One region of the Roseibium sp. HPY-6 genome, then DNA from elsewhere that is predicted to be linked to it. Evidence: predicted binding sites of a transcription regulator. Region 1 holds the regulator's gene; each other region holds the start of a gene.
What was found. Region 1 encodes PhoB, which activates phosphate uptake and scavenging genes when phosphate is short. Its sites were predicted from a motif close to TGTCATNNANCTGTCAT; they were not measured.
Positions count from the first base shown of each region.

Region 1 (9,936 bases):
GCTCAGGAAAAACGCCGGTATGCCAGCGACCAGGACGACGCGCCACCAACTCCAGCCCGGTTGCTTGCCGAGCGCGTGAGACAAGTGGCCGGGGAGCACAAGAAAGCACTCGATCAAGGACGCGATAACAACCGCGACGACGACGACTGGCAAGGTGCCCATGATCTGTCCGAGCACATCGCCGATCAACAGGATCGGTAAGAACGCGGCAATGGTCGTAAGACTTGCCGCGAAGATCGGCGCCAGCATGGTGGTTGCACCGTTGATCGCAGCTTCGTTCGGATCATCGCCCATGCTTCGGCGCGTCGCCGTGTGTTCACCCACGACAATCGCATCATCGACGATGACACCCAGCATCATGATGAGCGCAAACATGGAGATCATGTTAATGCTCTCACCCATCAGCCACATGATCCCGAGCGTCGCCATCATCGCAACGGGAATACCTGCCGCGACCCAAAGCGCGATCCTTGCATTCAGGAACAGAAACAGGATCGCAACCACCAGAACCAGACCTGTCAGTCCGTTTTCAACCAGGAGCGTAATCCTGCCTTTCACAGCGTCGGCACGCACATCGTATTTCAGTATTTGAAGGGATTGAGGCAGCTGCAGAGACACTTCGGCAAGATAGTCGTCGACAATCTGTGCCGCCTTCAGGGTGTCGGTCATTTCCGTGCGCAGGATCTGCAGTTCAATCGCCCGGGTTCCATTGGAAAAACCCTGATTTTCGTTCGAGTCAAAATCCCGGACGACAGTGCCAATGTCGTCTACGATCGTTTTTTCACCCGATGCAAAGGACTTGACTTCGACGCGTCCGACGGCTTCCGGCGACCGCTCTTCCGACAACGCCCGGATCTGCCGCTCGACGGCACCATCCAGATTGCCGGCGGGCAAATCTATCGTGTTGCCGGCAATCTGACCGGCGACATCGGAGATGGTCAGATCCAAGCGGCGGAGTTCCCGTTCAGGGATCTCAACCAGATACTCCGGCGCGCGGAACCCGGACAATTCGACCTTGTCGATCCCCCTGGACAAAAGATCGTCCCGCATCTGACGGGCGAACACTTTGAGCGCCTGTTCCGAGAATGGTCCGCGCAAGGCAATTGTCGCAACACCATCTGTGAATGTGGAAGCGGATATGACCGGGGTTTCTGAATCGAGTGGCAGAGTGGTGACACCGGACACCGCCTGCTCAACATCGGAAAGCGCCTTTTGCATATCGGTGCCTTCGATGAATTCCATCTGGACCGATGCCGCGCCCTCGCGGCCGTAGGAGACGATCTCGTCGAGCCCGTCGATAAACCGCAACTCCGGTTCGATCACTTCCAGGATGTTGGAGGCAACGTCCTCCGCACTCGCGCCAGGCCACGCGATCGAAACAGAGATCCGATCCGTCTTGATCGTCGGGAAGAACTGCGTGTTCAACTTGGCGAGTCCATAAGCGCCGAACAGGACCATCACGACCATGATCAGATTGGCGGCATTCGCATGGCGAACGATCAACTCAAGGAAACCACGGGAGCGAATGTTTCTCATCGAACAGCCTCGCTATTCGGCTTTTGCACTGGGACCGGCGGCTGACTGCGTGCCAGCCGCTGCCGCGCCTGTCACATCATTGACCAGCAATCCGGCCCCGGCTTCGGGTATCCGGGTGGTCAGCAGGGTTTCGCCCGGTTGCAGGTCGCCGCTGACGAGTATGAAGCCGTCATCGATCGCAAGAGCATCAACTTCGCGCGGCTCTAGCCTGTCGTCGACGACGACATAGACCGTCCCTCCACCGTAATACGCGGTCTCCGGAATTCGGAAACTGTCGGGATAGGTCCGGTCCGGCAGGGTCACTTCTACAAAGGCACCGGGGCGAAGAGGAACGGCCGCGTCCGCGCTGTCGATCACGGCGATCACTTCGACACCGCCGCGCGTGCTGGCAACATCCGCGCCGATCCGGCTCACGGTCGCCGGATAGGAGACAGCCTTGTTGCCGAGATACCAGGTCACTTCCACCGGCCGGCCTACGACCGTTCCGCTGTCGGCAAGCAAGCGCCCATACTGGTTGTCGGAGAGCGTAAAGCGCACCTCGAACTCGTCGCTGCTGTAAAGCGAAACAACCGCGTCGTTGACACTGACCAGGCGTCCCGGTTCGGCAGCTTCCGTGCGCACAATCGCATCGAAGGGCGCGCGCAGCACTGTGTTGTCCAGCTGGCGATTTGCGTTTTCAAGTCCCCATTGGAGACGTTTGAGCGTCGCGGTCTGCTGGACAACCTTGGCTTCTTCAAGGGCGAGCGAGTTCTGACGCTGCTCAACTGCCTGCTGGCGCTGCGAGACAAGCAGGCGCCGGTCATCAACAGTTCTTTCCGTTACCGCGCCCCGTCCAATCAATTCCTCCGCGCGCTCCAGATCCCGCTGTGCGAAATCAAGCTGTTCCCGTGCTCGGACAACATTGGCTTTTTCAAGTTCGACGCGGCCTTCGCTCTCCACGAGGCCCGCGCGCGCTTCGGCAAGATTGGCCTCAGCCTCGGTCACCGCGCCCTCGTAGTCAAAGCGGTCGATGGCAAGAAGAACATCGCCCTGTGAGATGTGCCCGCCTGCCTTGAGATTCGGATGCGCCTCGGTTACTTCCCCAGCGACAAGTGCCCGCAATTCAACTTCACGGCCCGCAGTCGTTTCGCCAAAGACATTGATATCCGGCGCGAAACTTCCCTTTTCAAGCGTTGCCGTCTCGACGGCGTAGCTGCGTTCCACGATAGGGCGCTTGGGAACCTCGGGCTTCGTCGCGACCAGGGTCTTCAGTCCCTGGAAGGCACCGAGCAATATGGCGAACGCAATCAGCGCCTGCAGCAGCGCTTTGAGAATGAGCATAGCCCGCTTCCATCCGCCGCCAGATTGCGGATCGACGGGTGGAAGGACTTCAGAGACCGGTTTGTTTCCGGAGTCCTGAGGCAAAGACTGCAACATGTTTCAGCGTTCCGGGGCTACCAAATATTGTTCGGGCTAAAGACTATCATGCATGGGGATAAGATTTACTTCGCACTGCGAAATTCAAGACCCGGATACGTCCCGAAGTGCCAAAACGCACCCTGAAAATTGTAACGGAATATGTCTGAACAGCCAAAATCGCGAATTTTGACGCAATCACGCCTCAAATTCGTATTTGGCATTACAGAACTCGCAGGTCACAACGATCTTGCCATCCACGGTCATGTCCGCGATTTCGTCTTCCCGGAACCCGGCAAGAACACCTTCGATTTTTTCCCGTGAACAACGGCATTTGTCTGACAGGGGCTGCGCGTCGAACAGGCGCACGCCGCGTTCGTGGAACAACCGGAACAGCAGCATTTCGACACTGACTTCCGGATCGGTCAGCTCGACATCCTTTACGGTGTCGACCAGAAACTTTGCCTCCACCCAGGCGTCATCTTCCTCGACCTCATGCGGCAGCGTTCCTTCCGGAGCGTCTCCCGGATCGATGTCCGCCTGACGCAAGCGCTCAGGTGCTTCCGGCAAGAACTGGATCAAAATACCGCCAGCTGTCCAGGTTTTGGCATGGCCCTCACCTTCTCGGCGCGTATAGAGCTCGCCGACACCAAGGCGGATCTCGGTCGGAATCTGCTCTGAGCGTTCGAAGTAACGGCGCGCTACTTCTTCCAGCGATATGCCATCGAGCTCCACCAAGCCCTGATATCGCTGCATGTGCTGGCCCTGATCAATGGTCATGGCCAGGTGTCCGTGCCCCAGCAATGCCTCCGGCGTTGCCTTGCCTGCCTTCGCCAGGGTTTCTACGCGGTCAGCGTCGAATGTCGCGCAGGCGCGGATCGCATCGGGGGATGCGAAATCGACGACCAGCATCGATACCGGACCCTCGGTTTGGGTCTGCAGGGTGAAACGACCGTCGAACTTCAGCGACGTTCCAAGCAAGCCCGTGAGCACAATTGCTTCCGCAAGCAGGCGGGAAACCGGTTCGGGATAGTCATGCCGTCCCAGAATGCTCTCCAGAACAGGACCGAACGCGACCGCCCGGCCACGTACATCCAGTTCTTCCACGGCAAAGGGCCGGACAGCGTCCAGCCCTGCGGGCGCGATACCCAGTTCTTCAAGATTCAGTGCCACGTCGGCTATGCCTCAACCTTTGCCGAAACACCAGGCAAGAATGCCCTTTTGGGCATGGAGCCTGTTCTCGGCTTCGTCAAAAACCACGGAATTGGGACCATCCATGACTTCGGAGGTAACCTCCTCGCCGCGATGCGCCGGAAGACAATGCATAAAGATAGCGTCGCTGTTTGCCTCGGCCATCAGACGATTGTTTACCTGGTACGTGCTGAGGAGGTTGTGACGGGACTGTGAATCGTCGTCGCCCATGGACACCCAGCAATCCGTAATCACGCAATCGGTTCCCTTGACCGCCTCATATGGGTCTGTCGTGACCAAAATGGAACCACCCTTTGCGCGAGCCGTGTCGATCAGCTCCTGGGGCGGCGCCAGTTCGCCCGGCGTCGCGATCCGCATTTCGAAGTCCAGTCGTGGCGCGGCGTGTACCCAGGACGCCAGCACATTGTTGCTGTCGCCGGTCCAGGCAATGCTTTTGCCGCTGATTGACCCGCGATGCTCTTCGAAGGTCATCAGGTCCGCCATTATCTGACAGGGATGCGAGACTTTCGTGAGCCCGTTGATCACCGGGACAGTCGCGTGCTCGGCAAGCTCGTTCAATTCGCCATGATCGAGAATGCGGATCATGATGGCATCAACAAACCGCGACAGGACCTTGGCCGTGTCACCAATGCTTTCACCACGGCCAAGCTGCATTTCCGCGCCGGTGAGCATCAGCGTCTCACCGCCAAGCTCGCGCATTCCGACATCGAACGAAATCCGCGTACGGGTGGAAGGCTGTTCAAAAATCATCGCAAGTATCTTGCCGGCGAGCGGTCCCTCGCCCCGGCGGACACCGTTTCGCGACGCCTTGATCCTGCGCGCTGTATCCAGAATAGCGCGCAGTTCATCTCCCTCGAAGTCGGTGAGGTCCAGAAAGTTCCGGTAAGCGGCGTTGGCAGTCATTCGGCCGCTCCTTCCACAAGCTTTGCCTCAACCGCGATCGCTGCCTGCTCCAGGCGTTCCAGTGCCACAGAGATTTCGTCTTCGGTCATTGTCAAAGGCGGCATGATACGCACGACGTTGTCACCAGCTGGAACGGCCAGCAGTCCAGCGTCTCGCGCCGCGGACACGTATTCCGCTGCCGGCACAACGCATCTGAGCCCCAGCATGAGACCCGTGCCGCGCACCTGATCCAGTACCTTTGGGTGGCTGTCGACGAGCCCTGCCAGTTTCTGCTTGAAGCTGAGGCCCTTTTTCTGCACCTCTTCGAGAAACCCGTCCGCCAAAACAACATCAAGGACCGCATTGCCAACCGTCATGGCCAGCGGGTTGCCGCCGAAGGTGGTGCCATGGGTCCCGGGAGCGAGAGCCGAAGCGGTTCGCTCGGTTGCTAGGCACGCTCCCATTGGAAAGCCGCCACCGATGCCCTTTGCGACGGCCATGATGTCCGGGCTCACACCGGCCCATTGGTAGGCGAAGAGTTTTCCAGTGCGTCCAACACCCGTCTGGATCTCGTCGAAGATCAGCAAGATGCCGTTGTCGTCGCAAAGCTGCCTCAGCGCGCGCAGGAATTCCGGTTGGATTTCACGAATGCCGCCTTCACCCTGGATCGGTTCAATTGCAAGCGCCGCCGTGTGCGGGCCTATGACCGCCTTGAGCGCATCCAGGTCTCCTGCCGGGACCTGGTCGAAACCCGGTGCCTTGGGACCAAACCCTTCCAGGTATTTCGCCTGGCCGCCGGCCGCAATCGTTCCAAGGGTCCGGCCGTGGAACGCTCCCTCGAAGGTCACGATCTGATAGCGATCGGGTTCGTTGTTGTCATAGTGATACCGCCGCGCGCATTTAATCGCAGCTTCCATCGCCTCTGCACCCGAATTTACAAACAGCACCCTGTCGGCAAATGTCGCCTCAACGAGGCGCTGTGCCAGACGTTCGCCGTCCGGGATCTGATGAAGGTTGGAGACGTGCCAGAGTTTGGCTGCCTGCTCCTGAAGCGTCTTGACCAGATGCGGATGGCCGTGCCCGCAGGAATTCACTGCGATGCCGGAACCGCAATCGAGGAATCGTCGGCCGTCCTTGGTAACCAGCCAGACACCTTCCCCATGATCAAATGTCAGATTTGATCTTGCATAGTTTCCAAACAGCGCAGTCGCGGACATAACCTCTTTTTACTCCTCAGAGCACCCAGCCTCCTTTTGAAGGCAGGTGAAATGCTCTCTACATGGTGTCATCGATCAAGCTCGAACGCCAAACCGCCCAGGCCGATATTTCCCGTTTCCTGTTGCGGCACTTGCCCGGGAAACGAGCCCGTTTGATCCGGTGCGCTTCACGAGTGCGGACAAGCCAAAACGCAACGTGCCGCCCCGATGAGGCGGCACGTCGCAAGATGCTTATACACCGCGCGTACCGTTGGCTGTCAATGGAAATGCTGCTGCCGGCACTTAAAGTCACGTTTCGTGAAACGCTGGAAGGCCTTACCATAACTGGGGAAAAGTCCGCTCATCCCCAACTGGTTTGGGTGAAGCGGTTGCCTCACAAATTAACGTTATTGTAACCTCTGGCTCATCAAACACGAGATCTCGTGCGGCACATCACCAAGAGGCACAAGATATGCCAAAATTAGGCATGCTAGAGCATGTCTGACACGAGGTTAATGGCCAAATGGCCGAACTAAAGGGTGCGGGCAATGAGTTGGACGAACGAACGGGTTGAACTGCTCAAGAAACTTTGGAGCGAAGGCCTGAGTGCAAGTCAGATCGCAGGCGAACTCGGGGGTGTGACCCGCAACGCCGTGATCGGCAAGGTGCACCGGCTCGGGCTTTCCGGACGTGCAAAGACCTCAAGTTCCAGCGCAAAGCCGCGCCGGCCGCGCACCGCCAGCCCCGCTGCAGGAGCAGCACCAAAGAAACCTGTGCAGCAACCGCAGATGATCGGAGCTACGGCACTCAAGGTGGACACGTCACCTGCACCTGTCGCTGATATCAAGCCTGAGTTGGAACCCATGCCCGAGATGGTCATTCCGATTTCTCAGCGCGCAACGATCCTTACGCTGACTGAGCGGACCTGTAAGTGGCCGATCGGTGATCCTGCGACGGACGATTTCTATTTCTGTGGCCGCGTTTCCGATGCTGGCGTTCCTTATTGTGCATATCACTGCAAGATCGCTTATCAGCCTGTTGCTGACCGGCGCCGCGAGCGAAAGACGGTTGCGCAGGCCTCCTGATATTTTCCTCAACCATTGAAAAACCCGCCTTTGTGGCGGGTTTTTTGTTTTGGACAAAAAGTCCGTCGGGTTTCGGTTAAGTATTGCCCGCGAGAACCTGTCAGCTGGCAATCGAGAACTGGTCATTGAAGGCGTAGCCTGCGCCACGCACGGTCCGGATCGGATCCTTCGCCTTGCCCTTGTTGAGCGCCTTGCGCAGCCTGCCAACATGAACATCCACCGTACGTTCATCGACATAAACATCGTGACCCCAGACACCGTCCAGAAGCTGTTCACGCGAGAACACGCGGCCCGGGGAAGTCATCAGGAACTCAAGAAGCCGGAACTCGGTCGGCCCCAGGTGTATTTCCTTGGTGTTACGGCGAACACGGTGGGTTTCACGGTCGAGTTCAATGTCACCGGACCTGAGCATCGTGGAGACGACTTCCGGACTCGCTCGGCGCAGGATTGCGCGCACCCTTGCCATGAGCTCGGGGACCGAAAAAGGCTTTACGACATAGTCATCGGCACCAGTCGACAGACCGCGGATACGTTCTGCTTCCTCGCCGCGCGCCGTGAGCATAATGATCGGCAAACGTTCGGTGTCTTCCCGTGCCCGCAGGCGCCGGCACAGTTCAATTCCGGAGAGCCCGGGAAGCATCCAGTCCAGCAGGAGCAGATCCGGCAGGCTCTCCCGCAGGCGGATTTCGGCTTCGTCTCCACGGACACAGGATTCGACCTGGTACCCTTCCGCTTCCAAATTGTATCTCAAGAGAAGGCTGAGCGGTTCTTCGTCTTCAACGATCAGCACTTTCGGCATTCGTTCACGCTCCGATATTACCGGCCGGCACACGCATGCCGGCCGAAAGAGTCCCGCAGTCTTTCAGTGCTTAGCCAGCACTTGTTGTTTCATCAAGCTTTTCACGGTCTTCGGGAAGCCGTTCGCCGGTGACCATGTAGTAGACGTTTTCCGCAATATTGGTTGCATGGTCACCGATGCGCTCGATGTTCTTGGCGCAGAACAACAGGTGCACGCATTGAGTGATCACGCGCGGATCTTCCATCATATAAGTCAGCAGTTCACGGAACAGGGACGTGTAGATGGCGTCGACTTCAGCATCGGCCTCCTGCACCCGGCGAGCTGCTTCCGCGTCGCGTTGCGTGTAGGCGTCGAGTACCAGCTTTAGCTGGCCGAGCGCGAGTTCCGTCATGTGTTCAACGCCGATCGCCAGCTTCTTCGATTGCAGATTGCTGTCGATCGCAATCGCGCGCTTGGCGACGTTTTTCGCCAGATCACCAACTCGCTCAAGATCGTTGGCGATGCGGCTTGCCGCGGTGATTTCGCGAAGGTCCTGCCCCATGGGCTGACGGCGCGCGATCATTTCGATCAATTTTGCCTCAACCGCCTGGTGCAGCGTATCGAGCCGTTCGTCGTTTGCGACAGTGGTCTTGGCGAGTTCGTGATCCTGAGAAACAAGAGCTGCGACCGCGTCGGCAAAGGCGCGTTCCGCGAGGCCACCCATTTCGGCGACCTTACCGGCCATTTCCGTCAGTTCCTCGTCATATGCCGAGACAATGTGTTCAGACATCCTGTGTCCCTTTCCGATTTCGGAAAACCGCTTAGCCGAAGCGGCCAGTAATGTAATCCTGAGTGCGCTTGTCTTTCGGATTTGTGAAGATGTCCTCCGTCGGACCTTCTTCAACCAGAATACCCAGGTGGAAAAAAGCTGTACGCTGAGAAACACGCGCCGCCTGCTGCATGGAATGCGTCACGATGACAATGGTGTAATTCTCACGCAGCTCATCGATCAACTCCTCGACCTTTGCCGTGGCAATCGGGTCAAGGGCCGAGCAAGGTTCGTCCATCAGGATCACTTCCGGGCTGACCGCAATGGCGCGCGCGATGCACAGACGTTGCTGCTGCCCACCGGACATTCCCGTTCCGGGCTCGTCCAGACGATTTTTCACCTCTTCCCAAAGGCCGGCTTTCTGGAGGCTCGAGGACACTATGTCGTCGAGTTCCGCCTTATTGCGGGCGAGACCGTGGATACGCGGACCATAGGCGATGTTGTCGTAGATCGACTTCGGGAACGGGTTCGGTTTCTGGAAAACCATCCCGACCTTCGCCCGAAGCTGCACCGGATCGACTTTGGGGTCGTAGATATCTTCGTTGTCGATCTTGATCGATCCTTCCACGCGGCAGATATCAATCGTGTCGTTCATGCGGTTGATCGTGCGCAGGAAGGTCGACTTGCCGCAGCCGGACGGGCCGATGAAAGACGTCACCGAACGCGGTTGGATTTCAATGTCCACGTCCTTGATGGCATGTGTATCGCCATAAAAGACCTGAACCTTGTTTGCGGATATTTTGCTCTCGGTCATTTCGTTCGCCTGTTCAATACTCGGCATCTCGTTCATCGCATCAATCCTTACCAGCGGCGTTCAAACCTGCGGCGCAGGATGATCGCGAGAATGTTCATTGAGAGGAGGAAGATCAGGAGGACGATAATTCCACCCCAAGCTTTCTCAGTAAACGCGAGATCGGACCGCGCCGCCCAGGTGTAGATCTGTGCAGGCATTGCCGAATTCGGCTCGGTGAAGCCGGCGATGAAGCCATCCGGGTAACCGCGCGCGACGAACCCGACCATACC
Region 1 covers NZ_JBEWCD010000002.1:1,431,394-1,441,329, reverse strand. The annotation lists gene ABVF61_RS18040 (efflux RND transporter permease subunit) at 1-1,536, opposite strand, end outside; gene ABVF61_RS18035 (efflux RND transporter periplasmic adaptor subunit) at 1,549-2,952, opposite strand; gene ABVF61_RS18030 (Hsp33 family molecular chaperone) at 3,130-4,104, opposite strand; gene argF (ornithine carbamoyltransferase) at 4,117-5,046, opposite strand; gene ABVF61_RS18020 (aspartate aminotransferase family protein) at 5,043-6,242, opposite strand; gene ABVF61_RS18015 (GcrA family cell cycle regulator) at 6,770-7,306, shown strand; gene phoB (phosphate regulon transcriptional regulator PhoB) at 7,407-8,105, opposite strand; gene phoU (phosphate signaling complex protein PhoU) at 8,176-8,874, opposite strand; gene pstB (phosphate ABC transporter ATP-binding protein PstB) at 8,906-9,703, opposite strand; gene pstA (phosphate ABC transporter permease PstA) at 9,715-9,936, opposite strand, start outside.

Region 2 (9,936 bases), 110 kb from region 1:
ACATCGATGAAATGCCTAACACGCGGCTCAAGCAATCGCTTGTGCGGATAGAGCGCAATGACCGGAACCGAGCCACAATCCAAATTTGGAAGCACCTGCTCAAGGCGACCAGCCACAAGATCTTCCTCGACCAGCAAATGCGGCAAGAGGGCAATACCAAGCCCGGCCAACGCCGCTTCGCGCAGTGCTTCAGCGCTATCCATCCTGAGCCGCACGCGTCCCTGTACGCGTACGCTCGTGCCATCTTCCTCAAAAATGCGCCATCCTTGCCGGTCCCCCCGGCTGGTGAACTGCATCAGATCATATAGGTCAAGTTGCTCGGCCCGGCCGGGGCGACTGCGATCATTGAAATACGCAGGCGAGGCACACAAAACCGGTTTCAACGTCATAAGCGTTTTTGAGATGAAGCTGGAATCAGGAGAGCTGACACCAACCCGGATGGCGAGATCAAAGCCGCTGTCGATCAGATTGTCGATACGGTCCGAAAAGCCCACCTCGATCCGCATGTCGGGCCAGCGGTGTATGTAGCTTTTCACGACCGGCAGTAACAGCCGACGGCCGACGGCATCCGGAGCGGTGATGCGCAATGTACCCCGCGGGGCGCCGGGTTCAGTGTTGAAGGTTGCATCCGCGGCCTCGATCGCCGCGCGAATTTCCAATCCTTGCCGATAGAGACCTCGTCCTTCGTCGGTCAGTTCGAGCGCCCGGGTTGTCCTGTTTAGGAGCCGAGCACCGTAAGCATCTTCAAGGCGCGCGATTGCCTTGCCTGCAGTTGAACGCGACAGGCCGAATGCCTTACCGCCAGCAACGAAGCTGCCCGCGTCAACCACGGAGAGGAAGACAAGGATGTCATTCACTTTGGAACCGATCATGTCGCCTTTTTAGCGAAAAACGCTCGACAGAGAAACGAAATGAATTCGCCAAAAAAGCAATCCAAAAGAGAACTCCGAACGCTTCCAGGAAAGGGCGAACATGTCATCGCAAATCAGACGCCTCAACCCGCCATCACTCCCAGATGTCCGAAAGGTCGGCTATTCCCAGATCTCGGTTGCCGGTCCCGGCGCCTTGGCTTTTGTGTCCGGACAGGTCGCCTGGTCTGCCGAAAACAGCGCCGTGACCGGCTCTCTTGATGAACAGACCGCCCTCGTCATCAAAAATCTTGAATACGCGCTGGTCGAATTGAATTGCCGCGCAGAGAACATCGTCAATATGCGCGTCTATATGACGGACCTCACACCGGAAACGCAGGCGATTGTCATGCCGCAACTTTTGTCATTCTTAGACGGCGCTCAGCCGAGCCTGACCGGGATCGGCGTTTCCGCATTGGCAGCACCGGAGCTGAAGATAGAAATTGAGATGGTGGTTCAACGGAACGCACAATGAGTCTATCACCCTAGCCCACACGGCACTCTGGCAGGCGCTGCATGTGAGATCCGCTAGCACCCAAGGACCGTCCGGGTACAAAGCAGATGCGACTGTTCCTTCTTGTGCCGGGTTGCCTGAGAGCTTGCGTAAATCCAAGCTTCCGACACCCGGTGCCGAGGAGCAACGGCATCTTCAAAGTTCAATACTGCGCCTTTAGGCAACTGATTTAATTCACCAAATTAATATATAAACGCAAATAAATGCTTCAAAATTAGGAATAATTCTTCCTTTACTATTTCCATGGTGCATAAAAAAGTTGCAAAAAAGATATAAATTTCCACTTTTCCTTATCATTACATGATTTTAACTTAAAAATACTCTCGCACTGCCCCACTTTTCCGAAACTGATGGGATTGGCTCGGGAGTTGGTTGAACTTTGAGGAAAAGAAGCGTCATAAATTCAGACCAGCAGCAGCGCACGCAGGCGGTGACCCTGGATACCGGCCTGGCCTGGCCGGAGGCCTATTTGAACCTGCTTCCCCTGGTAAAAGAGCAACTGGGCGCTGAGGGCACCATTTGCCTCAGCAGGGAATTGCGCGGTGGCAAATCGGGCGCCCAGGTACTCGTTGCGGATGTACACAGCACCCGCTTTACCGGACAGGCTATCCTCAAACTGGACAGGGCCTGGGACCCGGTTCATGGCGGCCAACCGGAACCAAAACTGCTGTCCCAGGCGATTGCCGACGCTCCTGAATTTGCTCAGGAGCATTTGCCAAAACTTCTGTTTTCCGTCGAACACGACAATCAGTTTGCCATTTTGTTGACCATTGCCGGCCGTGGTCTGGAATATGCTTCGCCATGGCCCAATGTCGCATTCGAAGAGCAGCTGCCGGTAATCAAGCAGCTGTCGACCGACCTCTTTTCCAAGTGGAACGGGAACTACAGGCTGAGCGATGGGATCCACTCGCCTCAGGACCTGCTTGCCTCCTGGCTCGGGTACAGACTGGTCACGGGGTCCGGCGGGCGCATTCATCAGTTTCTCACCAGTGAATGCGGTCTTGATGCCGCTACACCCTCCATAACATTCGAGGGGCAGTGGTATCCGAATCCGCTCGCGTTTGCGGACGGTGCCTTCCAGGGCGACGACAGATTGCAAATCCGCGCTGTGAAAGGTCGTTGTCATGGCGATCTTCACGGTATGAACTTGCTTGTTTCCGACGAGCAGCCGGGCTCGCTCGACTATTTTCTAATCGATATGGCCGACTACGGGTCAGACCAGTTTCTCTTTTTCGATCATGCCTATTTCGAGCTTTCGTACTTGCTCGTTGCGCGGGACCAGCAAAACTCCGGCTATTGGGAAGCCCTGTTCGAGCAGCTGAGCCGACGCAACCGGCATGAACAGGGCCGTGGCCTGCAGGCAGATGATCTCGGCCTCATGCAAATCGTGACCTCGTTGCGAGGTGGTATCAATGACTGGATCGAGAAAAACGAACCCGACCGTCTTTCCTTCATGGAAAGCCAGTGCCTTCTGGCACGGGTCGCAGCAGGGCTGAATTTTGCACACAAGAACATTGATCCGCGCCTGCGCCGTATCGCTTTCGTTTATGCGGCTTACAGTCTCAAGGATTATCTGCAACTCAACCGCATCGACTGGCCCAAAGACGGCATGTCGTTTTCGATCGACACTGGCGTGGGTCAGGTCACGCCACGCAAACCGGATCCGGTCCCAACGGGCGTGCCGCCCTCCTCGCCCTCAGCAAATGATGAGCAAAGTGCAGACCCCCGCTCAAAAGCGACAACCGAAAACACAAATACTCTGTCCGGAGGACCGCTCCAAAAGCGATCGTTCATGGAAGAGCTGCGCCGGCGGCATGTCGTCAAGGCTGCGGCAGCCTATATCGTTGTTGCCTGGCTGTGCCTGCAGGTCGCCCTCGTTTTGCAGGCCTCTTTGAGACTGCCCGACTGGACGGACAGTCTTGTTGCGACGCTGCTCACCCTTGGATTTCCAATCGCCTGCATTCTCGCCTGGGCCTATGAACTCAGCCCCACAGGCCTGCAGCGCACAACAGCCGAAAGCGGACTGGACGAACGGCCATCGAAATCGGGTATAGCCTTCAACTACCTGCTTGGTATCGGCGTGCTTCTCATTCTCACGATCTCGGTGGGCAGCCCGATTTATGATCGGGTCTTCCCTGCTACCCAGGACACAACAGTCACAAGCGACCAGGTGTCGATCGCCGTATTGCCGTTTCGAAACCTCAGCCGAGCGGAAGATTCCGACAGTTTCAGCGACGGGTTGACGATCGAGATCATGAGCACTCTGGCAAGGTCAAATCTGTTCCGAGTTCCCGGTCTCAGGTCGTCGTTCAGTTTCAAGGACAAAAACGAAGATCTGCGCGTCATCGGCAGGACACTGGGTGTCGACTACATTCTGGAAGGCAGTGTGAGAACCATCAACAACGACTTCCGCATCGAGGCACAATTGGTCAAGGCTGAAGACGGCTTCCTGATCTGGTCCGGTTTCTTCGACGAATCTCTCGAAGATCTCTTTTCGATCCAGGAAAAAATCGCGTCTGAGGTCGGCGTCGCCCTTGAAACGCCGCTGCAGATCACCGCTGCCTCGCTTGAAGAGGGGCGCACGTCAAACAGCGAAGCCTATGAGCTGTTTTTGAAAGGTATCGGGCTTTATCAGCAGCGCGGTGAAGCGCTTAAGGAAGCGGCTGGCGTTCTGAACGAAGCGGTTCGGCTCGATCCAGACTTCGCGGCCGGATGGGCCGCTCTCTCGCTCGTCTATAATGTCTATCCCAACTACATCAAAACCGAAAACGGGCGACCGGTTTCGACACCAATGATGCTGTCCCAATCGCAAGAATTTGCGCTGAGAGCCAACCTACTCAATCCGCAATTGCCTTTCGTCCAATATGCAATGGCGAACACGTTTCGAAGAAACCGGCAATGGATGCAAGCCGAAGATATGTATCGCGACGCCCTGGAAACGATACCCGACGCTTATGACATTCTGGAAGACTACGCCGAATTGTTGACGATGCTGGGCCGGCATGAACAGGCGATTGCAATGGCCGAGTACATCTCCGAAGCCGATCCGCTCAACAGCGTTTTTGAGTTCCGGCTCCTTGAAGCCAAATGGGCTGCGGATCCCAGTGAAGCGAATGCTGAAGCGCTGGTCAGCTATTTCGAAAAGGACACGCCTCAGCAGGAGCCGATTGCGCGCGCCATCATCGGATACATGATCAAGACAGGACAGACCGACAGGTTGATAGCACTGATCGAGGCGTGCGACACGTGCCAGGCTGACTGGCGCAGCAAGGTTTTGCAGATGATCGATTCGATCGGCAAAGATGCTCCGGAAGAGATTTTTCAGAAATACAAGAATGAGAACTTCATGGGGTATACCCTGCTGGACACGATCGGCGGTCCGGATCTCGCTCTTGAAGCTTATCTCTACTATGCACTTACCCTAAGGCGTTCGGCCGTTTCGTATTCGGTTCCCTGGAGCGTCATCGAAAAGGTTGGCGACAAAGAGCAATTCAAGTTCCTTGTGGAGCAGACCGGACTACTCGAATACTGGCAGCAACGGGGCTGGCCGGACCAATGTGAACCGCGCGCCGGCGACGACCTGACGTGCAGCTGACAGGTGAAAGATGTAGTGACGTTTTGAAGGTTCTGGCCGGGTCATCCCTTACTCCAGCCGTTACAGCTTTCGCATCTCGGCGTAATCGGCATACCCGCGATAAAGGTGCCGGAAATCGAGTTCCGCGTTCGTATTGTCAGCCAGTTGGCGCAATTCGGTTTCAAGGTCGGCGCGGGGTGTGACATGAAACGACTTCAGCCACGAGAACAGAAGCTTCGCAAACCAGCCCGGCAGTCCACCCTGCTGTCCGAAATCGACCACATGGATGCGTCCGTTCTTATTCAGGCGCTCCGCGCCAGCCGAGAGTGCCTCCCGCCAGATCGGGATCATTGAAAGCGTGTAGGAGTAGAAAACACGGTCGAATTCAGGAACGTCCAGCGGCTCCGTCGCAGCCGGGTCGGCAGCGTCTCCCTGAATGAGAATAATGCGCTCGCTCAAACCCGCTTTGGCGATGTTTCGGGACGCTGTCTCCAGCATGTGACTAGAAATATCCAGGCCATAGAACCGAACCCCCGGATAACGCTTTGCCGCCGCGATCAGATTGCGCCCGGTCCCGCATCCCAGTTCCAGCACATGACCGTTTTGCGGCGGCTGCAGTTGCCTGATGAGGTGATCCCTGCCCAGAAGATAATATTTGCGAGTGAAATCATAAAAATGGCGCTGGTACCGATAGACCGCGTCCATCAACTTTGCTGTTTCAACCGCCTCACTCATTGTGGCTACCGTACCGAGATTTAACCGTTGAAGACGTAGAGATGGAAACCGCCATAAATCGACGAACGATCCTGTCGGCCAAGTTCCAGGCTTTCCTCTTCTTCATAGGTCCAGCGGCTCAGGATTTCATCAGCAACACGGCCAGGAAGCAGTGACGGCTCAGCTGCAGTCCGGAAGACCACCCTGCCACCCGGGCGTGCGGTGCGTGTGATCTCGGACCACAGCGCGTTCAGCTGCGCATCTGTCATCCAGTCCTGCGCATCAAGCAGAACATACGCATCCAGACTGTCGTCGCCGGTCGACTGAAGATGTTCCGTAAAGTTACGATTGAGTACCCGGACGCGGCCTGCCCTTTGCCGGATCTCCTCAAAGTGCGTCCGCTTCAGATAGGGCGGCAAGGGACCGGATTCCCCAGCCGGTTCGCCAGACTGCGGCGCATAACCCCGCCCGAAAGCCTGCCAGGCAAAATAGTTGTCTTTCATCGAAAAGTCGCAGGCCAGTTTTTCAAGGCGATCCTTGAGCACTGAGGACATATCGCCATCGGCATTGGCGGAAACGAGCGCGTCATATTGCGCAGGCGGTATGCCGAGACCATAGAGGGACATTTTCTTCGACGTAGCCCAGCGTACCAGGCGTTTGTCAAACAATGGAGCCAGAGCGGTGTCGAAGAATGTACGCTGCTCTTCCAAAGAGCGGGTCTTGACCATGTGCTTGGGATCGATGCCGTAAAGCCGCGCCACCAGATGCCCGACGCCGATGCAATAGCCCAGAAGGCCATGGTGGTAGAGATCCCGCGAAAACAGCGTTATGCGCTTGCGGCCCCAGTTCGCGAGATCACGGCCTTCCCAGTAAGCGATGGTGTCTGTATCCAGGTTGTCCTTGAGAAAACGGTTGTAAGCGGCAACGTTAGCCTTTTCGTCTGCCTCACCGAAAAAACGGTAGAAGGTTTCGTAGTTCGGGAAGTGTTTGGCGGCTGCAAGTTTCAGTCTGCCGAGTGCGACATGGGCGCGGTTCAGATCGACGGCGGTAATCTCTGCCGGATTGGCAGTGAGATAAGACATCACGTTACAGCCACCGGATGCGATGGTGATCATCCGCGATTCCGGCGTCAGGCGCAGTGCCTTCATGTCCACATCCGGGTCTTCCCAGATCTGGGGGTAAACCAGACCCTTGAATGCGAAAGTGAAAAGACGCTCAAGAATGCCTTCACGGGACGTCGCCTCGGAGCGGTGAACCGCATTGCTTAGCCGTTTTTTTGAAGCTGTGAGCGTGCTCTGCGTCATTTTTTTCTCCCGAGTCGCCGCGCGAATGAACTGCCCTGCGATACGTTACAGAGACGACATTTTGGTGACGTTCAGGGGATATTGTGCACTTATCCGGATAATAAAAAACCCCTCGCAATATGCGAGGGGCGTCTTTTGATGTCAGGGGGCAAACCGTTACCGGGTGATGACGACAAAGTCCGTACCCAGACCCGTATTCCGCTTGAAGCTCCGGTCCGTGATCGTCAAAGACGTTCCCGGCGTGAGCATTTTGGAAAGCTCCTTGGCAACCTTTTCCGGCATGTCGATCCGGTTCAGCAGATCGTCCGATTGGCCACCACGCTCGCCTTCGGCTGAGACGGCAATCCACTCGACGGAATTGTCGCCCTGTTCGAAATCAAGCGCCGTGTAGACATGCGTGCCGATTTCCTGATCGATATTCTTGACCGAAACCGGTGCGGAATAGATGTCCGAGAATTTGCGGCGGACACGCAGGATTGCATTGTGCGGCTTTTCGTATCCTGCCTCTTTATGGATACGCGCAACCAGGGCGTCGGTGATCTGGCCGGTCACCGGCAGGTCGGCACCCTCCTGGTAAAGGCGGATCGCGGCACGTGTCTTGCGACCGACGACGCCGTCAACCGGACCGGCATTGTAGCCCATCTGATTGAGAAGGCGCTGCAGTACACGCATCTTGCTCGGAAGCTTTTGCGGCGTGATGATCATCCGCAGCGGGCGATCGAAGTGTGGATTTTCCGGCTGAACGACCGGCAATGCAGCCTGCAGGTTAGCCGGCTGAATAGCTCCGCGCAGCGCAGGATCGGCCTCAATCGTCTTACCTGACAGGCTGGCGATCTCCGTTGCCGGGACATAAGGCTGCGGCAGAATATCGTGCCGGATAGACTGCGGGTTGGCAGCGTCACGCGTTACGACGACGTGCATGCCGCGCTCCGTCATGGAATAGAGCGACTTTGCAAAGGCGCGCGGCAGTCGGATGCAGCCATGCGACGCAGGATACCCGGGCAGCTTGCCAACATGCAGCGCAATACCGGACCATGTCAGCCGCTGCATGAACGGCATCGGCGCATTGTCGTAAAGGTTGGAAAAGTGCTTTCGGCGCTTTTCCAGGATCGAGAACACGCCAGTGGGCGTGCTGTGACCGCGCTTTCCGGAAGAAATCGGCGACACTTCAATCAGGTCGAGGCCGCGATAGACCTTGATCTTTTGTTCGTTGATGGACACCAGCATGTGAAGCGGGGCTTCTCTTGCCGGTTCCTTGGCTTCATCTGAGGCATTGTCGCGGGCGATAGCCGCTGAAACTGTACCTGCTGAAAAGAGTGCGGCGGTTACCAGAAGGCCCATTCCGCGGGTACGCATAACTTGAAACATTTTTGACGACATCCCTGAGCTCTCCAACGCTAAACCCTTAAAGCTCGCAGAAAACTCTACTTAAAACCCTTTTAGATCAGGTTAGGAAACACGGTTACCCGTTGGTTTCCCTCACCCATTTGCAATTTGACATTCGCACCTTAGCCAGCTTCCTGCTGTTATTCACATCACAAATTGTACGGATTGGTTTCAACATCGAAGGCATTCCGGCAGTTTCGAACGAGCATTGTCGTGCACACCGACATGGTGCCGCGACTGGATTCCACGTCTCGGAACGAGAGCTACCAGAGATCAAACACAACGGTCGCTGAAAGCGTCAGGCACAAAGGCAAACCGCACTTTTTGTGCATTCGGCAAACTGCCTTACGACTTCAGTCCATCCTGAAAGACGACCGCTTCACCGCGTGAAGGCGTTGAGAGTTCGCCTTCCCACATCACCCGCTGGCCGCGCACGATGGTGCCGACAGGCCAACCGGTCACTGACTTGCCGTCATAGGGGGTCCAACCACACTTCGATGCGATCCAGTCGTTGCGAATGGTCTCGGTCCGCTTGAGATCGACAACCGTGAAGTCAGCGTCATAACCAACGGCGATCCGGCCCTTGCGAGACGTCTGGAAAAGGCGCGCGGGACCGGCGCTTGTCATATCGACAAACCTGGCGAGGCTCAAACGACCGGCATTCACATGGTCCAGCATGATGGGAACAAGAGTTTGAACTCCTGTCATGCCAGAGGGAGACGCAGGGTAGGGCTTCTGCTTTTCTTCCAGTAGATGCGGTGCGTGGTCGGAGCCGAATATATCAAGGATGCCCTGCTGCAGTCCCCACCAGAGACGCTCGGAATGGCGGGCGGCACGCACAGGCGGGTTCATTTGCACGAGTGTCCCCAGCCGCAAATAAGCCTCGTCCGTCAAGGTGAGGTGGTGAGGTGTTACTTCGATCGACGCGACATCCTTGTGATCGATCAGGTAGTCGACTTCTTCAGCCGTGGAAAGATGGAGAATATGGATCTTTGCACCGGTTTCGCGGGCAATGCTGACAAGCCGCTGCGTGCACTGCAACGCTGCAATCTCGTCGCGCCAGACCGGATGCGAAGTCGGGTCGCCTTCAACCCTTTCGCCTTGACGTTCACGAAGACGGAACTCGTCTTCGGAATGAAAGGCTGCACGGCGCCGGGTGGCCGACAGAATGTCCCGGACCCCGTCGTCGTCCTCTACCAGTAGGTCTCCGGTCGAGGACCCCATGAACACCTTGATCCCGGCCGCAGCAGGTAAACGCTCCAGATCCGGGATGTCCTTCACGTTTTCCCGCGTTCCGCCAACCCAAAATGCAAAATCGCAGTGCATCCTGTGATGGCCCCGGGAAACCTTGTCGGCCAGGGCGCTTTCGTTTGTGGTGAGCGGGTTGGTGTTCGGCATTTCAAACACCGATGTCACGCCACCCATGACCGCCGCGCGTGACCCGGATTCAAGGTCTTCCTTATGGTCCAGGCCCGGTTCGCGGAAGTGAACCTGGGTATCCAGCACCCCCGGCAGGACATGAAGTCCGGTACAGTC
Region 2 covers NZ_JBEWCD010000002.1:1,321,571-1,331,506, reverse strand. The annotation lists gene ABVF61_RS17530 (LysR family transcriptional regulator) at 1-872, opposite strand, end outside; gene ABVF61_RS17525 (RidA family protein) at 973-1,383, shown strand; gene ABVF61_RS17520 (tetratricopeptide repeat protein) at 1,802-5,017, shown strand; gene ABVF61_RS17515 (class I SAM-dependent methyltransferase) at 5,078-5,731, opposite strand; gene ABVF61_RS17510 (BtaA family protein) at 5,752-7,014, opposite strand; gene ABVF61_RS17505 (L,D-transpeptidase) at 7,171-8,382, opposite strand; gene ABVF61_RS17500 (dihydroorotase) at 8,746-9,936, opposite strand, start outside.
Region 2: the regulator PhoB is predicted to act here: its motif matches at 7,068-7,084, upstream of ABVF61_RS17510 (BtaA family protein).

Region 3 (9,936 bases), on a different contig from region 1:
AGACAATGGTTCCATCAAAACGAGCGCCGGAAACTCCGGCTTGTTGTGCAACACATGGAACTTGTGTGTTTTGGAAACATAGCTCGAGTGATAGCGATTGGGGGTCATGCAGTGCAGTTCGGCCATGGTCGCAACACCATCGCCGGCCTCGACCTGGATAACGATGGCATTCATCTCACCGACGAGATCATTGACGCCCGTTTCCTGCCTGCGGGCATAGATCTTTGGAAGGTACTCGCCGAAAAAGTCCGAGTTCTTCTTGTCCCCCTTGGGTTCGTAGCCGGCATAATCAAACGGGATCGCGTCCATGGCAGAGGTGTCCTTCAAATCAACGGCGACATTCATACGAGCCATGTTCATTAGGCCGAAAGAGACCCGGGGCGTCAATCAGTTGAAGCAGCGGCATTGATTGCCCGGACTGGTTGTGTTCAGGCTACAAGGCGGTAAAAAAAGGGAGAGCGGCCAGCCGCTCTCCCTGCTTCGTTTCCTGATCCGGCTCAGCGTAGTAGCTGCCGATCAGACAATTGCATCGCTGATACCCAACAGTTCCAGTTGAACAACCAGCGGATCATGATCGCTCGCGCGCTCATCGGTCTCCGCGAACTCGGAGTTTACGTGGACAAAGTCGAAGGAAGCGTTGTCTGCCAGATGCTCGCTCACGAGGATGTGGTCGAGCGCCTGCGAATTGCCCTGGAAGATGAAGCTGTAGATTTCATCTTCGTCAATGGTGTTCGACAGGTTTACAAGACCGCCCCCGCTGTTTTCGAGCGTCTCGATCGGAGAGATGAACTCGAACTCGTTCATGTCGCCAAGGACGACAATGTTCGCGTTCGGGTCTTCACCAGCGATCGTGTCAACAAAACCAGCTACGGCTGCGGCCTGTGCCTGACGCTCGTCCAGGCTGCCGTTGACGGTGACGTCTTCCTGCCGCTCATCGAAAGGCTGCACCACACCGAGGATTGGTGCCGATCCGCCTTTGGAGGACAGATGGTTGTTGACGATGGTCACCTGGTCGCCGCTGAAGTCGAAGGTCGCTGCAAGTGGAAGCCTGGCACCTTCGAACGGGCTGCCTTCGCTCTGATCGCCAACAGCTTCGACAGAACCATCAACGAGGTCAACACGATCCGTGTTATAGAGGAAGGCTGTGCGGATGTTTCCGCCAGGCTGTCCGCCGGATGCATTGTCGGTGATGAATGTATTGTCGATGAACGCGAAGTTCAGGCTGCCGTTGACGAGGCCGTCGTCAACCTTGTCGATTTCGTCCACGAGAAGCTGCAGCGTGTCGCTTGCCGACACAACGCCATCGTCGGCGGATCCGCTGTTGTCCTGAACCTCCTGGAGCCCGATGATGTCCGGGGTTCCAAGGTTGTTGACGATGTGCTGGGCGATCTTTGTGAACCGGCCGTTGGCAACGTCAGTGTCGCCGTCCGCATCGTTCGTGTCGAGGTTAAGCACATTGTAGCTGGCGATCGTCAGGAGATCTTCAGCGGCGGTTATCTCTGTCGTTTCTTCTTCGAGACCCGCAGACACAATCTGGCCGGTGAAATCGACTGTCGGTGCAATCTCGAAGTTGCCGAAGCTGTAGGTCACAACGCCGGTCACGTCACCAAGCTGATCACCGACATTCACATCCGGGAAGTCGAAGTCGAGGATGCCGCTGTCAAAGTCGATCTGGACTTTCTCCGGATTAAAATCGTCCGGAGAAATGTTGAGCGTTCCGCGATCGCTGATCCCGGTCGCATCGGCGCCCTGATCGACAACACCGAAGATCTCTCCAAACCGGTTTGTTCCCGCGACGGCGACAACATCCTGCGCCGTCACCAGCATACCTTCGAGGCTTTCGAAGAAGTCGATGCCATCGGTTTCGGGGTCGAAACCACCATTTCCGGCAATGGTGCCGAAGGCGTCGTCATCGATGACTTCGCTCGGCGGCACGCGGCCGCCCTGACCGATAACAGTTGCCGCAACTGCATCGCCCGTTCCTGTGACCGTGACCACCGGGGTTACCAGCTGGGTTATGGAGAGGTTGCGCGTGCTGACGCCGCCCGGTGTGAATTCGGACACCGTCGCTTCAACGTCGACGGCGTCACCGACGGAGACTGTGGGTTCACTTCCTGTGAAGACGAAGATGCCGTCAGAGGTTGCTATGTCGTTGTCACCGTCCGGATCCTGCATATAGAAGCCGTTGGTGTCGACAGCGGTCACAACGCCTGACGTAAGGACCATTTGGCCTTCAAAGGCAGACGTGTGGCCAGCCCCCTGGATCTCGTAGATCGCAACTTCTTCGGCACCGCCGCCGCCGCCGTTGTCATCGTGACCGGGCGTCGGTGTGTTGATTTCCGGATTGTTGTTGAAGTCCAGGATGGACCAGTCTGCAGCCGTGTCGGTGTCAACACCATCCGTGATGCGGCCGACACCTGCCGGCAAGAACGATCCGTCCGGACCAATGACCGGCGCGTTGAAGGCGAAGAAGCTCTCATCCTCGCCGTCGCTCACGCCGACAGTGTCGATGACGACTTCCGAACCGGTCACACTTGATCCGGTAATGCTCGCCGTCTCGACCAAAGCGATCGTGTAGGAGCTGTTTTCGATGAAGTTATCCGGGATGTTGTCGTCGGCATCGACGCTGTAGGTCGCTTCCGCGAGCTCGTTGGCGACGAGGTAGAAGCCATTTTCACCAATCACCGCATCCTCACCAAAGTCGAACTGGCGATCAATGGTGCCGTTGGAAGACTGGTCATCGCTTTCGACAACGATGAGGCTGAGACCGGCAAGCGATTCACCCGGGGTTCCGAAGAGCTCGATGTACTCGCTGTCAGGGCCCGTGGTACTGCCCAAGACCTCATTGATGACAAGGGGCTGTACTGTTTCACCTGATGACGTGATGTCATAGACGATGGTGGTACCGGAGATCTCGTATGCGACAGCGATCTGGGCGTTGCCGGACGTGCTTTCCTCAGCTGGAATGAACGCGATCGTTTCCGGACCATGACGTGCAACGTCGTTCGGACCCGCATTGTCGACATGCAGCGGCGGGATGTATTCCACAAAGGACGCGTTGGCCGGATCATCGATGTTGTAGATCATGATGCCGCTGTCGCGCTCCAGGCCGATAAAGGCGTAGACGCTGCCATCAACCACACCTGTGACGATGGCCTCCGGTTCCGGTCCTTTGGCGTCCGAGCGGTTCTCACTGTCGTCGCCGTCGTCGGAATTGAAACGCTCGGGCGCAATTTCGGCAATGATCTCTTCGAACTCGGACCCGCTGTCGAAGACCAGGTTACCTTCGTCATCAAAAATCGAGAACGAGCGCGACGAGAAGGTGTGAAGCACATCAATGTCTCCGTCGCCGTCCGTGTCGCCATCCAATGTCGAAACCTCAAGGCGTCCGAGGCCAAAGTCCTCGTTGGACAGGTCCAACTGACCGGAGTCGATCAGCTGTTGCTGAACGGTCGGGTCGATCAGGCCGTCCTGTGCCAGATCGAAGACACGGTCCTCGTCGAAGTCACGGCTGTCGCCTTCATTCGCGGTCAGGACATAGGTTTGGCCGCCTATTTCCGCCGTGGCGATGGCATCCGGCATGCGGAAGCCGACAAGATTATCGAAAGTCCGGATGTTGATGTTGCCATCGTCCAACGGGTCTAGGGCAATTTGACTGTAGTCCGTTACGCCCAGGTCGAAGACATCGACGATCGTTTTGGTCGCAAGATCGACCTTGGCGATCGCGTTGTTCTCCTGCAGGGAGACGAAGGCGGTCGTTCCGTCGGCGCTAACCGCGATATATTCGGGTTCGACGTCCTCGGCGAAATCGACACCTTCCTGAATGCGAATGCCTCCTGCACGTGCCGCATCCTCGAAGCCGTTAAACTGGGTAAAGTCGAGAATGTGTGCCGAGAAGTCGCTGACATCGATGAGAGCGATGGTGCCGAGCGGGTTGGCCGCAACACCGTCATCAATGCTGTCTTCGTTGAACTGGCCTTCGCCCGCAACCAGCAGCATGGTGCCGTCATTGTTGAATGTGAGCATGTCGGGCAGGTTGCCGACGTCGACAGTGGTGATCAACGCGAGTGTTGACGCGTTGAATACAGCCACAAAACCCGGCTGTTCGACCAGCTTGGTCACACCAAAGTTCGTTTCTTCCACCGGAGCGCGCGAGATGGCCGCTGCCACAAGACCGTTTTTGACTGCAACGGACTGAACGCCGTCGTATCCGTCAAGACCGCCCAACGGTATCGTGTTTGCCAATGTGTTGCTGGCGATGTCGAAAATGTCGATGCGGTCATTGGCGCCATTGGTGACATAAAGCAGCCCGTCTTCATGTGCGACCACCTCGGATGCGCCTTCCGGGTCATCCGGATCGCCGCTGTCACCTTCAAACTCCGCGACAATGGCGGCTTCCAGATCCTCTTCATCGTCGAACACGATCCCTTCGAAGACTGTGTCTTCTCGGAATGTGAGGTTTTGGATGCGCTCGTCGTCAACGGGGCCCGTGTCGGCTTCGTTAAAGGCGGAGCCGCCTTCTTCCGGATTGAAGTTGTCGAAGAGATATTCGGCCAGGGCGTCCTGTTCCGATCCGTCAGCGGCAAAGGTGGCGTCGCCTGTGAAGGCTTCGTCATCGGCGCCGTCGGCATCGAGGTCGATCAGATCCACCCGGTTCGGGTTGGATAGGCTCGACAGGATCTCGTCGCCAGCGTTGGCGAGGAAGTTCAGCGTTACGATCCGGAAGCTTTCTGCCGGATCACCGACAATCTGGCCGTCCCGGACGATGGCAGAGATCAGGTTGCCGTCGTTGTCGAAGATGCCTGCATTGATGACACGCTCGCCCGGGGTCGCAATGTTGCCGTCCTGGTCATAGGTCTGCGCGGTCTGTGTCTCGTCGAATGAGAACTTCAGGCCAGAGATCTGCGGGAAGCCGCCGGACACGCCGTCCGGCAGCGCGCTGACAGCGCCTTCCAGGAATGCCTTGATTTCTTCCTTGTTGATATCGAGCAGCGTCAGGCCGTTGTTGAAGGCCAGAGTTGTTGCAATGTCGTTCTGGCTGATGCCGCCTTCCGGCTTGACCACATTGCCGTCGCCGTCGACGATCTCTTCGTTCGCCACACGCACCGCTTCGGTACCGCCAGCAGGTACGACAATCTGGCCGATATTGGCGCGGATGCCGCCACCGTTCTTGATGGAGATGACAACGTCTTCGCCGAGGCCTTCAGCCGCGATGATCTCGTTGGCATAGGCCAGGTTTGCGTCTGCGGTCAGGTTACCGAGATTGGTTTCCTGGGTGCGCACGCCGTCCGGATCGTCCGGGGTGAACGTGCCCGAGCGGTTGCCGTTCAGGAACACGTCCGACACGCCGAACACGTTCGACTCGGTTGCCACGATCTGCGCCTGGATGGCATCCGTGATGGCGTCGATTTCCGGGTCGATCAAGCCTTCGGCATTGAGGTCCGCCACGCCCTGGTCATCGGTGGCATAGGCACCGGAGACGTCTTCGTCGTAGCTGTCGGCAATGATGTTGCCGTCTGCATCGAAGTCGACAACCAGGCGGCCGACATACTTGTAGTTGCCATCCGTGTTCACGACGGCCGTCGTGGTGCCGCCGGCATTGGTGATGAACTGCGGGTACTCGCCCTGATCGCTGTCGCCGTCGCGGATACGGTCATTGTCGTCGAAGAGGCGGGTGTTGGAGCCGCCGGCAACGATAATGTCGACATTCTCCAACCGTGCGGCAAGCGATTGTTCGATGCTGATCTGCTGCATGTGGCTCAGCAGGATGACCTTGTTGAGGTCCGGATTGTCGCTTAGGAGCTGGTTCACTTCGGCCTGGATGATGGCCGCGAGGGCATCCAGTTCCTCGTCCGTCGGTGTGCCGCTGGCCCAGGCCGGGGAAATGCCGAGGTCATCGCCGGGGCTTGAGATGGAGCGGATCGTCGGAACAGTCGCACCGATGATGGCAATCTTCTCGCCATTGACGTCGGAAATGGAAGACGAGGTGACCACATTCTGGAGCGTCGCCGTGTCCTGACCGCCTGCGGTTGCCAGCGGCGCCAGGTTCGGATCGGTGGAGAAGTCCAGGTTTGTGGAGAGATACGGGAAGAGGGCGCCGGCAAAGTCGGCACCTTCCAGATCCGTTCCGACAAACTCGCTGCCTGTAAAGCCGCCCGCCGCGGAACCGTCGATCAGCCCGGCAAGCAATCCGGTGCCCAGATCGAATTCGTGGTTGCCGAGGGCGATGGCCTGAACGCCCAGCTCATTCTGGATCTGGATGTCGGCGATGCCCTGTGATCCGAAAACGGCCGCGGATGCATCGAAGAACAGGCCCGGAATAATCGCGTCACCGGAGCTGAGCGTGAGGGTGTTGTCGGCGACCCCATCGTCGCCGAGGTCTTCGGCGCGCAAGGCGTTCAGAACACCGGACAGGTTGTCGATGTTGTTGATCGTTGCGGCATTGGCTTCCTGATCGGCAAAATGAAGAAGCTCAAGCGTGAACACTTCCGGCGAAGGAGCAACGGCGCTGATCGATTGATCCCTGAATTCCAGAAATTCGAAATTGACGTAAGTGTCGGTACCGTCCTTGTTGTTTCGCAAGTCTCGGACCGTTCCTGCAACCAGATCGATTTCGTAGTCAGCAAGATTTCCGGAGAAAACGAGCGTATCGATGCCTTCGCCGCCATCGGAGAAGTCGTCACCCTTGCCGCCTTTGGCGCGGTCGTCACCTCTTCCGCCGAATTGCTTATCATTGCCTTTGCCGCCGAAGAGCTTGTCGTTGCCGTCCAGGCCATTGATCAAGTCATCACCACCGCGGCCTTTGATAACGTTGTTTTGTCCATCACCGACGATAAGGTCGGTGAAATGAGTTCCCGTAACCTTGCGTATTCCATCAAGATCATCGTGCTCGACGGTATCGTTCGCAATGCCTTGTGTGAGAGGGATCCAGCCAAGGGACTTGTTGGAAAGCGCCGTGCCCCAGTCCTGATCGAGACGCACGTAGATACCTTCGGCTACGCTCGAGTAATCTGCCTTTTTTCGCGTGATTTCTGGGCTCGTGAGTTCGTTGAACAGGCTGGATGTTTCACTGAACGGCGATGTCTGGCTAAGTGACTGTGAACTCGAGTAGCTGGACATATTCGAATTCAGTTTTTCGATTGCTTCTTCGAGCGCTTTTTGATTCTCACTCGTTTCTTCGTCTTTGCCGTTTGCTTTGATTAGCGACCCATCTGACCCGTAGTGATAACTCATAATTGTCCCTCACCCCTAAATTTGAGCGTAATTCTGTCGGAGGGGATGCAATCTGCGAGTGACTCTGACGGGTGGAAGTTTGTAAAAAAAGGAAAAAAGCCACCTAAAAATAACTCGTTTGATCCCCAAAAAAGCGTAGGCTGCGGGTCGTAACAGCGTTTTTTGACAAGTTAATGAATGGTTAATGACAGAAAAAATCAGAAGCGATTTGATGCTTAGGGTGCTAATTTTTTTCGTAATTTAGATCAATTCCTTAACTCATATTGATGCGTTTTTAGTTCCAATCCCCAATTGGGCAATCTGTACGCTAGGGTCGCCTGAGCGGTGGTATTGGCACGAGAATGAGCATGATTGACCTTCAGGTTTCACGTGGGTCTCAATAGAGCGCTGATAGAAATCAATGTGATTAGACGACTAAATTTGGGACTGGAATTGAGGCCTTGAGACACGTGTTTTGTCGGAGTCCGTCGGTCTCAGCGCGCGTTTGCGCTTTAGGCCGCGCAATTCGAACGAGGCAAAAAAGAAAGGCCACGCGCGGTGCGTGGCCCTTTCTTTGGTCGACAGCTTTCCAAAGGGTTATGCTGTCAATTGGTGGCCCTATGGCCATTCGGAAGTCGCGGACTGCAACGTGTGCACCCGCTGTGACTTAGTTGGTTCAACGAAGTGCGCGTGCGTTGTCAGCCTGCTGGCGGCGAACAGAAACCGGAGTGTTGCCATTGAGATCGCCATATGCCTGGTCTGCATAGTCGGCGAAGACACCGGCGTCAGTTTTCACACCACGATTTGCAGAGCGAAGCTGGCTGCTGTTGACGTTGCGCTGGCTGTTGGTGAAGAACACCGGCTCAGAACCGTTGGAGTCGCCATAAAGGCCGCCAAAGTCGATCGCGTTGGCTGTACCGACGAACGCACCGGAAGCAAAGACAGCGGCGATCAGGGAAGAGATGACTTTTTTGTTTGTACGCATAATAATTCTCCTTGTTGAGTATTCCAGAATGGAAGAGATGCCGATCTGATGTTTCATGTCTGCATCTCGATTACAGCATAAGAACGTCTGATAGAGATGTTGGTTCCGAAATTTTTAGAAAAAAGTTTACGCTTTATAATATAAATAAAAAAATTAGATCGTTTTTTGAATTTTATGGCGATTTCTTTGAGAAATATATTTTGTGATATTTATCACTCTTCAAATTTTACTTTATTTTGTGATTTTATATCTTGATGTCGCCATTGGCGTTGAAGTTGAGTGTCGTCGCCCCGGAAAACAAAAAATATTGCTTTCAAATCCGGATGTTAGGGATGTTGGATTTTTGAAGATCACTACAAGTAACATTTGCGTAGAGTGACGCGTGATCGGTGTAGTTCATCGCGAACTATCAACTCGTCATGAACTTCCTTTGAAATATCTAAAACACGCTGATGATAATCATTAGATGCGGGTCATCGAAACAGTCACCAGGGAGGGCGAGATGACCCGTCATGAAGATCGCTTTGCAAAAGACCTGCAATCCGAGATCCCGCATCTGTGGCGTTTTGCCAGATCCATTTCCAATTCCTCTGAAGCCGCTGACGATTTGATGCAGACCGCGCTCGAGCGCGCCCTAAGGAACAAGCATCAGTATGTTGCCGGGACGAAGCTTAGGAGCTGGCTCTTCGCCATTGTGCGCAATGCCCAGCTGGATGAGTTCCGCAAAGTCGAGCGCAGGGGGCATCACGTTCCGATCGAGGAGTGGTACCAGGACGCTCAGTTTGCACCTGCACAGGAAAAGCACGTTGAACTTGGCGATGTCGCCAAAGGTATCGAAGGTCTACGGCCCGAAGAACGGGACGTTCTTGAGCTTTGTGTTTTTTCCGACATGTCCCACGACCAGATCGCCAGCCAGATGGGCGTCGCTGTGGGAACCGTCAAGAGCCGCCTTTCACGCGCACGCCAGGCTCTGGCAGCCTGACAGACGCGGAAAGTCCAAGACAACGGTCGGGGCGGCTGCATTCAGCTGCCAAGACTTCCGAAGGTGCGGATATCGGTACCTTCGGACCGGCGCTGCGATGTGTAGTCAGCAAACGCGCCCGTCAAGACCTCATTCTGCCAGTCAAGAAGCGCTTCCTTGTAGCTTTGACGTTCAGAAAATCTTTCAAACCAGGCTTTCAGATGAGGCGTGCGTTCAAACGGCCAGCCCATAAGACTGAACCGGTGGACATTCGGCATCCAGGCGATGTCAGCCAAACCAAATGTATTTCCTGACAAGAACCTGCGGCCATCGCTCAACAGATCATCGAGCCGTTTGAAAGCCTTGTCCGTGCGGGTTACCACTGCGTCTATTCTCGATTTTTCAAATCCTGATGCGAAGTCCCGGCGAAACTGCTTCAGCCACTCGTTCCGGTGCTTCTGCTGAAAGGCATCAAAACTTTCTTTGTCGCTTCTTTCAACGCCGCGAAACAGAAACTCGAATGTCGCCAGCTTCAGATCTGCCTGCGCATCGTCGGCCATCGCCAGAAGCTCGGCGGATGCAGAAGCGGAAAGCTCCGAGGCAGAACCTGCAATCTGCTGAATGATGTCGACGCTTTCTATGAAAAGACGTCCATTGTCGACAAACGCCGGGACCAGGCCATTCGGATGGATCGCGTGGTATTCGGGCGTCGCATGCTCGTCCTTTGCCAGATCGATCAGATGGCTGGTGTAGTCCTTGCCGGTCTCGGCAAGCACGA
Region 3 covers NZ_JBEWCD010000001.1:1,161,869-1,171,804, reverse strand. The annotation lists gene ABVF61_RS05605 (hypothetical protein) at 1-354, opposite strand, end outside; gene ABVF61_RS05600 (choice-of-anchor I family protein) at 517-7,233, opposite strand; gene ABVF61_RS05595 (hypothetical protein) at 7,889-8,254, opposite strand; gene ABVF61_RS05590 (RNA polymerase sigma factor) at 8,700-9,179, shown strand; gene ABVF61_RS05585 (glutathione S-transferase family protein) at 9,221-9,936, opposite strand, start outside.
Region 3: the regulator PhoB is predicted to act here: its motif matches at 7,407-7,423, upstream of ABVF61_RS05600 (choice-of-anchor I family protein).